DNA from 2 places in the Streptococcus sp. ZY171113 genome. Region 2 is predicted to be linked to the other one. Evidence: predicted binding sites of a transcription regulator. Region 2 holds the regulator's gene; the other holds the start of a gene.

Region 1 (5,111 bases), 1.0 Mb from region 2:
GTTCAACAGTTGTGATGTCTGGATCTGGCTCAACGTCTGAGAAGATTGAGTAGAGCACCTTGTTGCTCCGCAATTCCAATTGCTCAATGATGCGTTGAACAAAGCCAAGGCGAACCATTGCTTCGTCGGTAACGATCATGACACGCTCAACGTCACGGCATTTTTGCAGGTACTGGATAGAGTCACGCTCGAAGTAGATTTTTGATGGTACTTTGAACCATTGCATATTGTTTCTCCGTCTTCCTACTTTTTTGATGTTCAAGAGGTTCACTGCACTCACGTTGTCACCAACAGAGTTGCGACCGTAAGAACCACAGCCCAGGGTCAATGATGGCAGGAAGGAGTTGTAAACGTCACCGATACCACCGAAAGTTGATGGTGAGTTCCAGATCACACGGATGGCTTTAACACGAGTACCGAACTCTTTAGCCAGCTCAGTATTGTTGGTGTGGATGGCTGCAGAGTGACCAAGACCGTGGAATTCAACCATTTGGCGGGCAGCTTCGAGACCAGCTTCGGTGTCTTCAACCTTGAGCACCGCAATAACTGGTGAGAGTTTTTCGCGAGTGAGTGGCTCTTTTTCACCAATTTCAGACACTTCAGCCGCCAAGATGTTGGTGCCTTCTGGCACGCTGAAACCAGCTTGCTCAGCAATCCAGGCTGCTGGACGACCAACGATGTCGGCATTGAGCTTGCCTTCTGCACAGTTCTTGCTGTTAGCTTTTACGCCAAAGCAGAATTCTTCCAAGAGGGCTTTTTCTTTCTTGTTAACAAAGTAAGTGTGGTAGCTCTTGAGTTCTGACACAAACTCGTCGTAAACTTCCTTGTCAACGATGGCAGCTTGCTCAGAAGCACAGACCATCCCGTTGTCAAAGGATTTAGACATGACGATGTCATGAGCTGCCTGACGGATGTTAGCTGTTTTTTCCACATAGGCTGGCACGTTACCAGCACCTACACCCAGAGCTGGCTTACCGCATGAGTAGGCCGCACGCACCATGGCGTTACCACCGGTCGCCAAGATAGTGGCGATACCATCGTGCTTCATGAGTTCGTTGGTTGCTTCCATAGATGGTTTGGTAATCCACTGCACACAGTTTTCAGGAGCACCAGCAGCGACGGCTGCATCACGAACGATACGAGCAGCATGAGCTGATGACTCTTGGGCTGATGGGTGGAAGGCAAAAACGATTGGGTTACGGGTTTTGAGGGAAATCAAAGCCTTAAAGATGGCTGTTGATGTTGGGTTGGTTGTTGGGGTAACACCACAAACCACACCAACTGGCTCGGCGATATAGGTCAAACCAGCGACTTCATCATCTTCGATAATACCAACGGTCTTAGTGTGACGCATGTTGTTAACCACGTGCTCACAGGCAAAGAGGTTTTTAGTTGCCTTGTCTTCAAAGACACCACGTTTGGTTTCATCAACCGCGTGCTGGGCCAAGATACCGTGTGCGTCCAGGGCTGCAACTGAAGCCTTGGCCACAATGTAGTCCACCTGCTCTTGGTTGAGCTTTCTGAACTCTTCAAGAGCCACTAAACCTTTTTGCACCAACTCATCAACATGAGCACGGGCTTCGAGCAATTTGTCTTCTGGTTTAACTGATTTTTCAGCCATATTATCCTCCTATGTGCCATTAACAAGATTTGTTAATTTTTTCACAATTTTTATTACATTCTCATTATAGACTAATTTTTTGTATTTGTAAATAGTTTCACAAGAAATTTTTTACATTTTTTTCAAAAAATTTTAATCCATTCAGAAAACGGTTGCAAATCTATTTTACACCAGATGAGCAGTTTTTGCAAGAGGAATTTCAAAAAAATAAACATTTTCAAACAAGGAAACGTTAGGACTGCTGCCCTAACGTTCTAGTTTTTATCCCCTTTAGCAGGTTTTTTAGCCACTGCAACAATGGCTTCTCGAATAGTTTTGGCATAGAGCTCTGCACCCTTAGTATTGCTACTTGAGAAGTGAACGCCGTCTGTGCCAGCCCAAATCTCAGGTGTATCTGCTGCTGCACGGTACCAGTCAGCAACCTTGAGATAGGGGTAAGATTTTTCCAAACTGAGTTCATAGTCCCGCATACCAGGAACACGGCTGTCAGCTGTATTATAGGGAGTCACGATAACCAAGCGATGACCGTTTGGAAGGTCATCAATAAAAGGTTGAATTTCAGCTTCATAATTATAGACCGAATTGACCCCAACTGCTAGCACGACCGTCTTAGCCAGTGCGTCATTGTCAAGACGGTTTTGGAAGGTCTCAAAGGCAGTGATAAAGTTCCGACTAATGGCAGCATCCAATTCCGCTTCTGGTAAAAGAGTTCCCAGGGCCTGGCTCGAATTGAGGGTCACCGAATCCCCTAAAATCAAAACACTATTCACCGCATCAACATCACCGACCAAGAGATTATGGGTCTGGGTGATGCTACGATTGGCCTGATGGAGACCATTGACAAGGAGGGTTGTCTCAAATGGACTGAGACGAGGAGCCGTCACCGAAATGCCCAAGGTGATGGCAAGTAAGGTTCCTAAAATCCCAAAGGACACCCGTTTGTCCCTTGGAGCTGGCAGAACCAGCCCAAAAACTGTTGCCGTCCCTTTTTTCAACCAAGGTTCGATGAGGTAAAATGACACCGCCGCCAAAAGAACTGACAGAAAAAGGGTTAGCCCGACCGCAAGTGACTTGGGCATGAGAGGGGTAAAAATAACAAACAGGGGCCAATGAAAGAGGTAGATTCCATAACTCAAATCAGCTAGGTGACCGATGAGGGCTGGTTCACCAACCCCTGGCAGTTTATCGTGCAGAACACGCAGGCTGTAAATGAGCAAGCCTGTGAACAAACTGGTCAAAGCAAAGCCAAACAGGTAGGTCACTAACTGATCAAAAGCTAGGGACAAGGCCAGAAAGACCAGCAAACTCACACTGAGACCGAGAGTAGCTAAAACCTGTCTGAGCGGCCATTGCTGAACATTTTTCCTGAATCGCTTGACCGTGTATTCAACCCCTGTCAAGGTAGCAAAGAAACTGCCTAAAAAGAGAGAGGAACTTCTGAAAAAGCTGGAGAAGTAGAGGCTGGAATAATTAGTCGTGAAAAAAGATGTCACGAATAGACCCAAAAAGGTCAAGCCAAACAAGACCGCTGAGAGGAAAAAGATGAGGCCCCGAAACTGCCCAACGTTCAGGGGTTTCCGAGAAAAGAAGGACAACACTAGCCCCCAAACCAGGTAAAACTGCACCTCAATGGCCAAACTCCAGGTATGCAAGAACAGATGAGGGATAAACTGGCTTTCGTAGTTTCCTCCTGTCAGCAGTTCGTAGATATTAGTCGTAAAGCCGAAAACAGCGGCAATCTGATGACCAATATCCGCTACAAAATCACGTTTGACCAAGAGGGTCAGCGGCATTACCAAAAGAACCATCAAAACCAGGGGCGGTAAAATACGATAAAGACGGCGTCTAGCAAAGCTCAGCAAGTCAATCTGACCAGTTCTAGCGTATTCGTCAATAAAGAGGGCAGTCACTAGATACCCTGAAAAGGTGAAGAAAATATCAACCCCGATAAAACCACCTGGTAGGGAGGTTTTATAAAAATGGTAACACAAGACCAAGGCTAGGCCAAAGAGCCTGATTAAAGAAAACCATTTTATCTTCATTCTTGATAGACTCCTTGCTTAAATGTCCCTTGGTAGACCACCTGATTGGTTGTCACCAGTTTCCCAGTCCCATGCGGTTTACCGTCCTTGAAGTCCCCCTCATAACGCCAACCTTGATGAGAGGTAAAGGTCCCTTGACCATTGAAAACCCCGTTGACAAAGTCACCTTCATAGCGGTCACCATTGTCATAGACCAACTGGCCACGGCCCGTCATGCGGTTGCTCTTGACCGCACCTTTATAAACTAACTTACCACCATCATAGCTCAGCTGTTTGTCCTGTGGCAAAGCCACCCCAATGACGGATACCGCCAATAAGGCTACTACCGCACCAGACAAGAGTTCCAGCTGCCACCGTTCCTTTAATAAAAACGGCTGCCAATCTCGTTTAGCCACTCGTCACACCCCCTTGTTACTATCTGGTAGGTTTCTTCAAAATCCCCAGTGTACCACGGGTCGGGCACACCCCCCTCACAAAAGAGGTGGATTTTATCATCGTAACGGCCAGCAGACAGGGCTTTAAGGTCCTTGACATTCTGCTGGTCCATGCCGATAATCAGGTCAAAATCAGCCAGCTCATCGAGCTTAATCTGTTGAGAGGTTTTTGCCCCATCATAGGCCAGGCCATATTGCTTTAAGATAGCCTGAGTGCCATGATGGATTGGGTTGCCATGTTCCCAGTTTGAGGTCGCTCGGCTAACCACCTCCAGATCTTGATCCTTGGCCAAATGCCTCATGACAACCTCAGCCATTGGACTGCGGCATATGTTGCCCAAACAGACAAAAGCGATTTTAGCCATAGACTTGCCTACACTTTCTTGTTAATCTTCAAAAATATTTCCCAACTCAACCGTCACTCGGTTGGTTGCCACGTCAATCTCTGAGACATTCAAAAGGGATTTGTACTCAAAACTAGCCCGTTTGGGTTCTTGACTATTGTTGGCAAAGACAGCCACACCAACCAGGGTCGAATCAAATTCCTGCAAAAGGCTGGCCATACCAGAAATGGTGCCACCACCTTTTAAGAAGTCGTCCACAATCAGAACACGGCTGTTTGGGGCCAAGCTCCGTTTAGACAAGAACATTTTTTCGATGCGGTCACCGCTAGAACCACTGGCATAGTTGACGCTGACGGTTGATCCTTCAGTAATCTTGAGGTCACGACGAACGATGACAAAAGGCACATTAAGGACGTTGGCGACAGCATTGGCCAGAGGCACTCCCTTGGTCGCCACGGTCATGACCGCATCAATTTTCTCACCCTTGAAGGCGTGAGCGATAATCCGTCCCACGTTCTTCAACATGCGAGGGGTGCTAAGGAGGTCAGACAGGTAGAGGTAACCCCCTGGCAAAATCCGATTGCTCTCAGACAGGCGTTCGCAAAGTTCTGTCGCTGTTGCCAAGGATTCCTCTTTGGAAATGGTCGGAGTGAAAATCACGCCACCAGCT
Region 2 (5,111 bases):
TGGCTAAAACGGGTCAACAGGTGGACCTGAGCCAGCAGGTGGCCTCATATAGTCAGAAGTTTCTGAGCCAGCTGCTAGGTTTTTTGACCGGCTTGGTTACCTCCGCCAGCTCCATTGCCAATGCCTTGATGACTGTCTTCATCAGTTTGATTTTTTCCATCTATGTTCTTGCCAGTAAGGAAGAGTTGGGGCGGCAGTTCAGGCTCTTGCTTGACACTTTTGCGGGGCGATTTGCGGCTACGGTTTACTACTTGCTTGGGATTTTTGACCAGCGATTCCGTGGTTTCTTTGTTAGCCAGAGTTTGGAGGCTCTTATTTTAGCCACCTTAACAGCCATCGGGATGACGGTGCTGGGCTTGCCCTATGCAGCAACTATTAGCCTCTTGATTGCTTTAACGGCTATGATTCCTGTGGTGGGTGCCTATATTGGGGTGACAGTGGGAACGATTTTGATTCTGACCCAGTCGGTGAGAGAGGCTGTAATCTTTTTGATTTTTATCATTCTATTGCAGCAGCTTGAGGGCAATCTGATTTACCCTCGAGTGGTTGGCGGTTCTATTGGTCTTCCAGCTATTTGGGTTCTGGTTGCAATTTCTATCGGCGGTGCTCTGGCTGGTATTTTGGGCATGCTGGTTGCTGTTCCAGTGGCTGCAAGCTGTTACCAAATCTTGAAAGATATTGTCCATAAACGGGCGAAAAACAGTCAAAAATCATAAAAATCTCCCTCTTCTACGAATAAGTAGGTGGAGGGATTTTTTATGTATCACGTTGAATTGATGACTGAACCACTCTTGCCTCGTGAACGCTTGCTTGCCTGTGGAGCTGAACAACTCAGCAATCAGGAGTTACTGGCTATCATCTTGAGAACTGGCACTCGTCGAGAGTCGGTCTTGACCCTAGCTAATCAGTTTCTTGAGGGGTTAGGGAACATCGCTGAGCTGAAGGACTTGTCCATCCAGGAACTTCAAACCTTTCCAGGGATTGGTCAGGTCAAGGCTTTGGAACTCAAGGCCATGTTGGAATTTTCCAAGCGGGTTCATCAGGCTGAACAAACTCGGCTAGATCAGGTGGTATCAAGCATAGCCCTGGCTAAACGCATGATGGCTGAACTTGGTGATAAGAAGCAGGAGCACCTTGTTGCCCTTTACTTGGACAGTCAGAACAGGATTATTCACCAGCAGACGGTCTTTATTGGTAGTGTGAGGCGGTCGGTGGCTGAACCTAAGGAGATTCTCCACTATGCTTGCAAGACCTTAGCAACTTCTTTGGTTGTTATCCATAACCACCCATCTGGCTCCTGTCAACCTAGTCCGCAAGACATTAGTTTCACCACTAGCTTAAAGCGGTCTTGTGATGATTTGGGATTGGTCTTTTTGGATCATCTTATTGTAGGAAAGAAAACATATTATAGTTTTCGGGAAAAATCTGATTTGTTGGATTGAGCTGCTGAAAAAGCGAGGCCTGAGCCTCGCTTGCTGGTTAGAGGTGATTGACCACATAGTCAAAGAGCTTGAGGTCGTCTGGGCTGACCTGATGGATGAGTTCGGGGTGCCATTGGACACCCAGGAAACGAAAATTAGGGTCTGTTGATTCAACGGCTTCGATGGTTTGGTCCTCAGCTCTGGCGACAACGGTCAAGTTGTCTGCCAACCGGTCAATGGCCTGGCGGTGGTAGGAGTTAATCTGAGCAGCTCTGCCATAGACCTTAGCCAAAAGAGACCCCTCTTCAATGCTGATGGCGTGGGTGGCCACATGGGGCAAGTCGCTCTGCCAATGGCCAGGAATGTCTTGGTGAAGGCTGCCACCGAGGGCCACATTGACCAACTGGGTGCCTCGGCAAACCGTAAAGAGGGGTTTGCCCAGCTGACGGCTCAGGTCGATGACCTTGAGCTCGCAGAGGTCACGCTCCAGGCTGTAGTCGTCTTCGAAGGCGGCTTTTTCTTGGCCGTAAAATTGGGGGTCAACGTTTTGGCCACCAATCAGGATGACCTTGTCCACCAGATTGATGTAGGTGTTAAGAATGCCTTCGTCGCAGGTCATAGGAAAGAGGACAGGCACGCCCCCAACAGCCTCAACCCCCTTGGAAAAGCCAGACGGGACGTAGGTCCAGGGGATATTGTCCAGAGCGATGTTGAGGCGTTGGTTGGCAAAAATGCCGATGAGAGGCTTAGTCATAGGGGCTCCTTTTACAGTCATGCTAACCAGTATAACAGCTTAAGGAGGTTTTGCCTAATAGGTTTTTTCTATCACCGTGATAGGTAATGGCAAGCTGGTTTATTTTTGCTGGTTCATGAAATAGAGTAGGGTTTGGAGTTCGCTGGTCAAATCAACATATTGGACCACGACATGGTCTGGAACATCTAGATTGACCGGTGAAAAGGACAGGATGCCACGGATACCAGCGTCAACCAGAAGGTCAGCGATTTCTTGAGATTTGACACTTGGGACCGTCAAGATGGCGGTTTCGATGTCTGTTCCCATCAGGCGTTTCTTGATTTCAGAAATGCCGTAGATGGGAACATCATCGCCGATTTTACCACCGACGATAGGGTTTTCGTCAGTATCAAAGGCCATGGTGATTTGCATCTTGTTGCGATCATGGAAGCGGTAGTGCAGGAGAGCTCGACCGATATTTCCGACACCGACAATTAAGACATTGGTTACGGCCTTATCGTTGAGAATGTCAGCGAAAAAGTCCATGAGTTTCTTGACATCGTAACCAAAACCACGGCGGCCCAATTCGCCAAAGTAAGAAAAGTCTCGACGAACAGTGGCGGAGTCAATACCGATAGCCTCGGCGATTTGTTTGGAGTTGGCCCGCTCAATCTTTTCAGCATTGAAGCGTTTGAAGATGCGGTAGTAGAGGGACAGGCGTTTAGCCGTTGCGTTTGGGATGGTTTTGTCAGTCATGACAGGCTCCTTGTTACAATTTTCTCATTCTATTATATAAAAAGTTTGTGAAAGTAGCAAGAATTTTCACAAATAAACCTAAAAAAAATCCCTCCATTTTGGGTTTGGAGGGAAGCGTGTTAGAGGTAGCTGCTCAAATCTTTGTTCAGCAAGTGGAAGTAGAGGTCGCCAAATTGACCAGTATAAGGGATATCATGGCCATTTAAGGTGACCTTGACCACCTTGTAGTGGTCGGCTAAAGGGGCTGTACAGGACAACTGAGCCCGCTCAAAAGCAGCATAGTCATCGTACTTGAGTTGGAACTCCTGCTGGGAGGCGTTGAGGTAGGTGATGATTAACATGGCTTATCTTTCTGTCTTTTCAAAAATTTGACGGTCAACCAGACTATCCATGAGGAAGTAAAATTTGTCCCGATGAATGCTGTGCTCTGGGTGTTTGAAAATATTGACCAAGCGAAGGCCGGATTTATCCGTGATGGCTAATTTAGCTCCTGTTAAGTTGGCATTGATGGTCAGCTTGAGGGGAAAACCGTCGCCAGAGTTGGGGACCTCTTCTAAGAGACGGGTCAGTTCGTAGTTCCCGAGCTTGTTTTGGATAAAGGTGGTGTCACGCAGGGTATATTTTTTGATGTTTGGGCTGATAGTGTAGCTGTACTTGCAGTCTTTGAGGGTAATGGTTTGTTCAAATGCCATAATCTTATCCAATAATCCTTTTCAGTGTTTGGGTAAAGCTGGTGATGTCAGCCAGACTGGTCTGGCTAGACGTGCTGATGCGAATGGATTCCCTCAGCTGGGGAGCGTCAGGTCCAAAGAGGGCAGCCAGGACATGGCTGGGTTCGATGTTACCAGCAGTACAGGCTGAACCGGTAGAGACAGCAATTCCTTCCAAGTCCAATCGGGTTAGAAGCAGGGCGTTATTGGCCCCTGTGATGCCTAGATTGATAACCTGAGGGAGACCGTTAGCAGGGCTATTGTAGTAAACAGGCCAGCCCTCCAGTTGGTCCATCAGGGCCTGTTTCAGGTCATCAGCTCTTTGCTGAGGTTGTTTAGCGAGAGCCGCCTTGAGGGCTGCGGTCATGCCTGCAATGCCAATCAAGTTCTCAGTCGAGGCCCTGCGGTGGTTTTCTTGATTGCCCCCGTGGAGGAGCTTGTCCAGCCGGTGCTCCTTGGTATAGAGGAACCCCACCCCTTTGGGGCCGTGGAATTTGTGGGCGGAGGCGGACAGGAAATCCACTCCAGCAGCTTCAGGCAGGACAGGGAGTTTCCCAATCGCCTGAACAGCGTCCACATGAAAGACCGCCTGGTGGTCAGCTAAGACCGAAGCGATGGCCGCAATAGGGTTGATGTGACCCGTTTCATTGTTGGCCCACATGAGGCTGACCAGGATGGTATCAGGTCGTAGGGCCTGGGCCACCTGCTGGGCGGTGATGGTACCGTCCTCAGACGGCGGCAACAAGGTGACCTCAAAGCCGAAACGACTTTCCAAATAGGCCAGGACATCCAAAACCGCATGGTGTTCCATCTGGCTGGAAATCAGGTGCTTGCCCTTGGCTTGGTTGGCCAAAGCGTAGCCCTTGATGGCCAGGTTATTGCTCTCAGTCCCACCAGAAGTGAAAATCAAGCGTTGGGGACTGGTTTCCAGCAAACGTGCCAGGTCAGCACGGCAATCTCTAAGGAGCTTGCTGGCCTCACGGCCAAAGGTGTGGAGGCTGGACGGGTTTCCCGCCAGTTCCATGGCTTCTAGCATGGCTTCCTTGGCCTCTTGGCAGAGGGGGCTGGTGGCGGCGTGGTCCAGATAGATAGCCTTAGTAGTCATTGTCGTCCTCGTCATGGTAGACAAAGAGTGGGCTGAGTGGTTGGCGTTCATGGATACGGATAATAGCGTCCGCCATCAACTCGCTGGCTGAGAGGTAAGTGATATTGGCTGGTTTTGCTTCCTTGGTCTTGACAGAGTCAGTCACTAGGATTTCCTTGATTGGAGCGGCATTGAGGACCTCGGCTGCACCACCAGCAAAGAGACCGTGGCTGGCAACAGCGTAGATGTCGGTTGCCCCACCCCGTTCGACAATCTTGGCCGCCTCAGCAAAGGTTTTACCCGTGTTCAAAATATCATCAATCAAAATCGCATTTTTACCCGCAACATCGCCGATAATGTAGCCTTCCTCTCGCTGGGAGTCGTCCTGGGCGTAGTCGATGATGGCA

The links. The regulator Rex, encoded in region 2, represses fermentation and respiration genes when NADH is low (regulators of the CRP and FNR family bind a similar motif). The targets are predictions, from matches to a motif close to TTGTGAANTANTTCACAA.
Region 1: adhE (bifunctional acetaldehyde-CoA/alcohol dehydrogenase) is a predicted target of Rex. The motif match lies at 1,651-1,668, and genes of this name have one in related genera.

Annotation. Positions count from the first base shown of each region.
Region 1 covers NZ_CM173243.1:2,189,654-2,194,764, forward strand. The annotation lists gene adhE (bifunctional acetaldehyde-CoA/alcohol dehydrogenase) at 1-1,621, opposite strand, end outside; gene AC3ARB_RS10535 (acyltransferase family protein) at 1,876-3,663, opposite strand; gene AC3ARB_RS10540 (hypothetical protein) at 3,660-4,058, opposite strand; gene AC3ARB_RS10545 (low molecular weight protein-tyrosine-phosphatase) at 4,025-4,462, opposite strand; gene purR (pur operon repressor) at 4,484-5,111, opposite strand, start outside.
Region 2 covers NZ_CM173243.1:977,099-982,209, forward strand. The annotation lists gene AC3ARB_RS04535 (AI-2E family transporter) at 1-716, shown strand, start outside; gene radC (RadC family protein) at 759-1,442, shown strand; gene AC3ARB_RS04545 (gamma-glutamyl-gamma-aminobutyrate hydrolase family protein) at 1,480-2,175, opposite strand; gene AC3ARB_RS04550 (redox-sensing transcriptional repressor Rex) at 2,275-2,910, opposite strand; gene AC3ARB_RS04555 (DUF4649 family protein) at 3,030-3,251, opposite strand; gene AC3ARB_RS04560 (DUF1831 domain-containing protein) at 3,255-3,602, opposite strand; gene AC3ARB_RS04565 (cysteine desulfurase family protein) at 3,607-4,725, opposite strand; gene AC3ARB_RS04570 (ribose-phosphate diphosphokinase) at 4,715-5,111, opposite strand, start outside.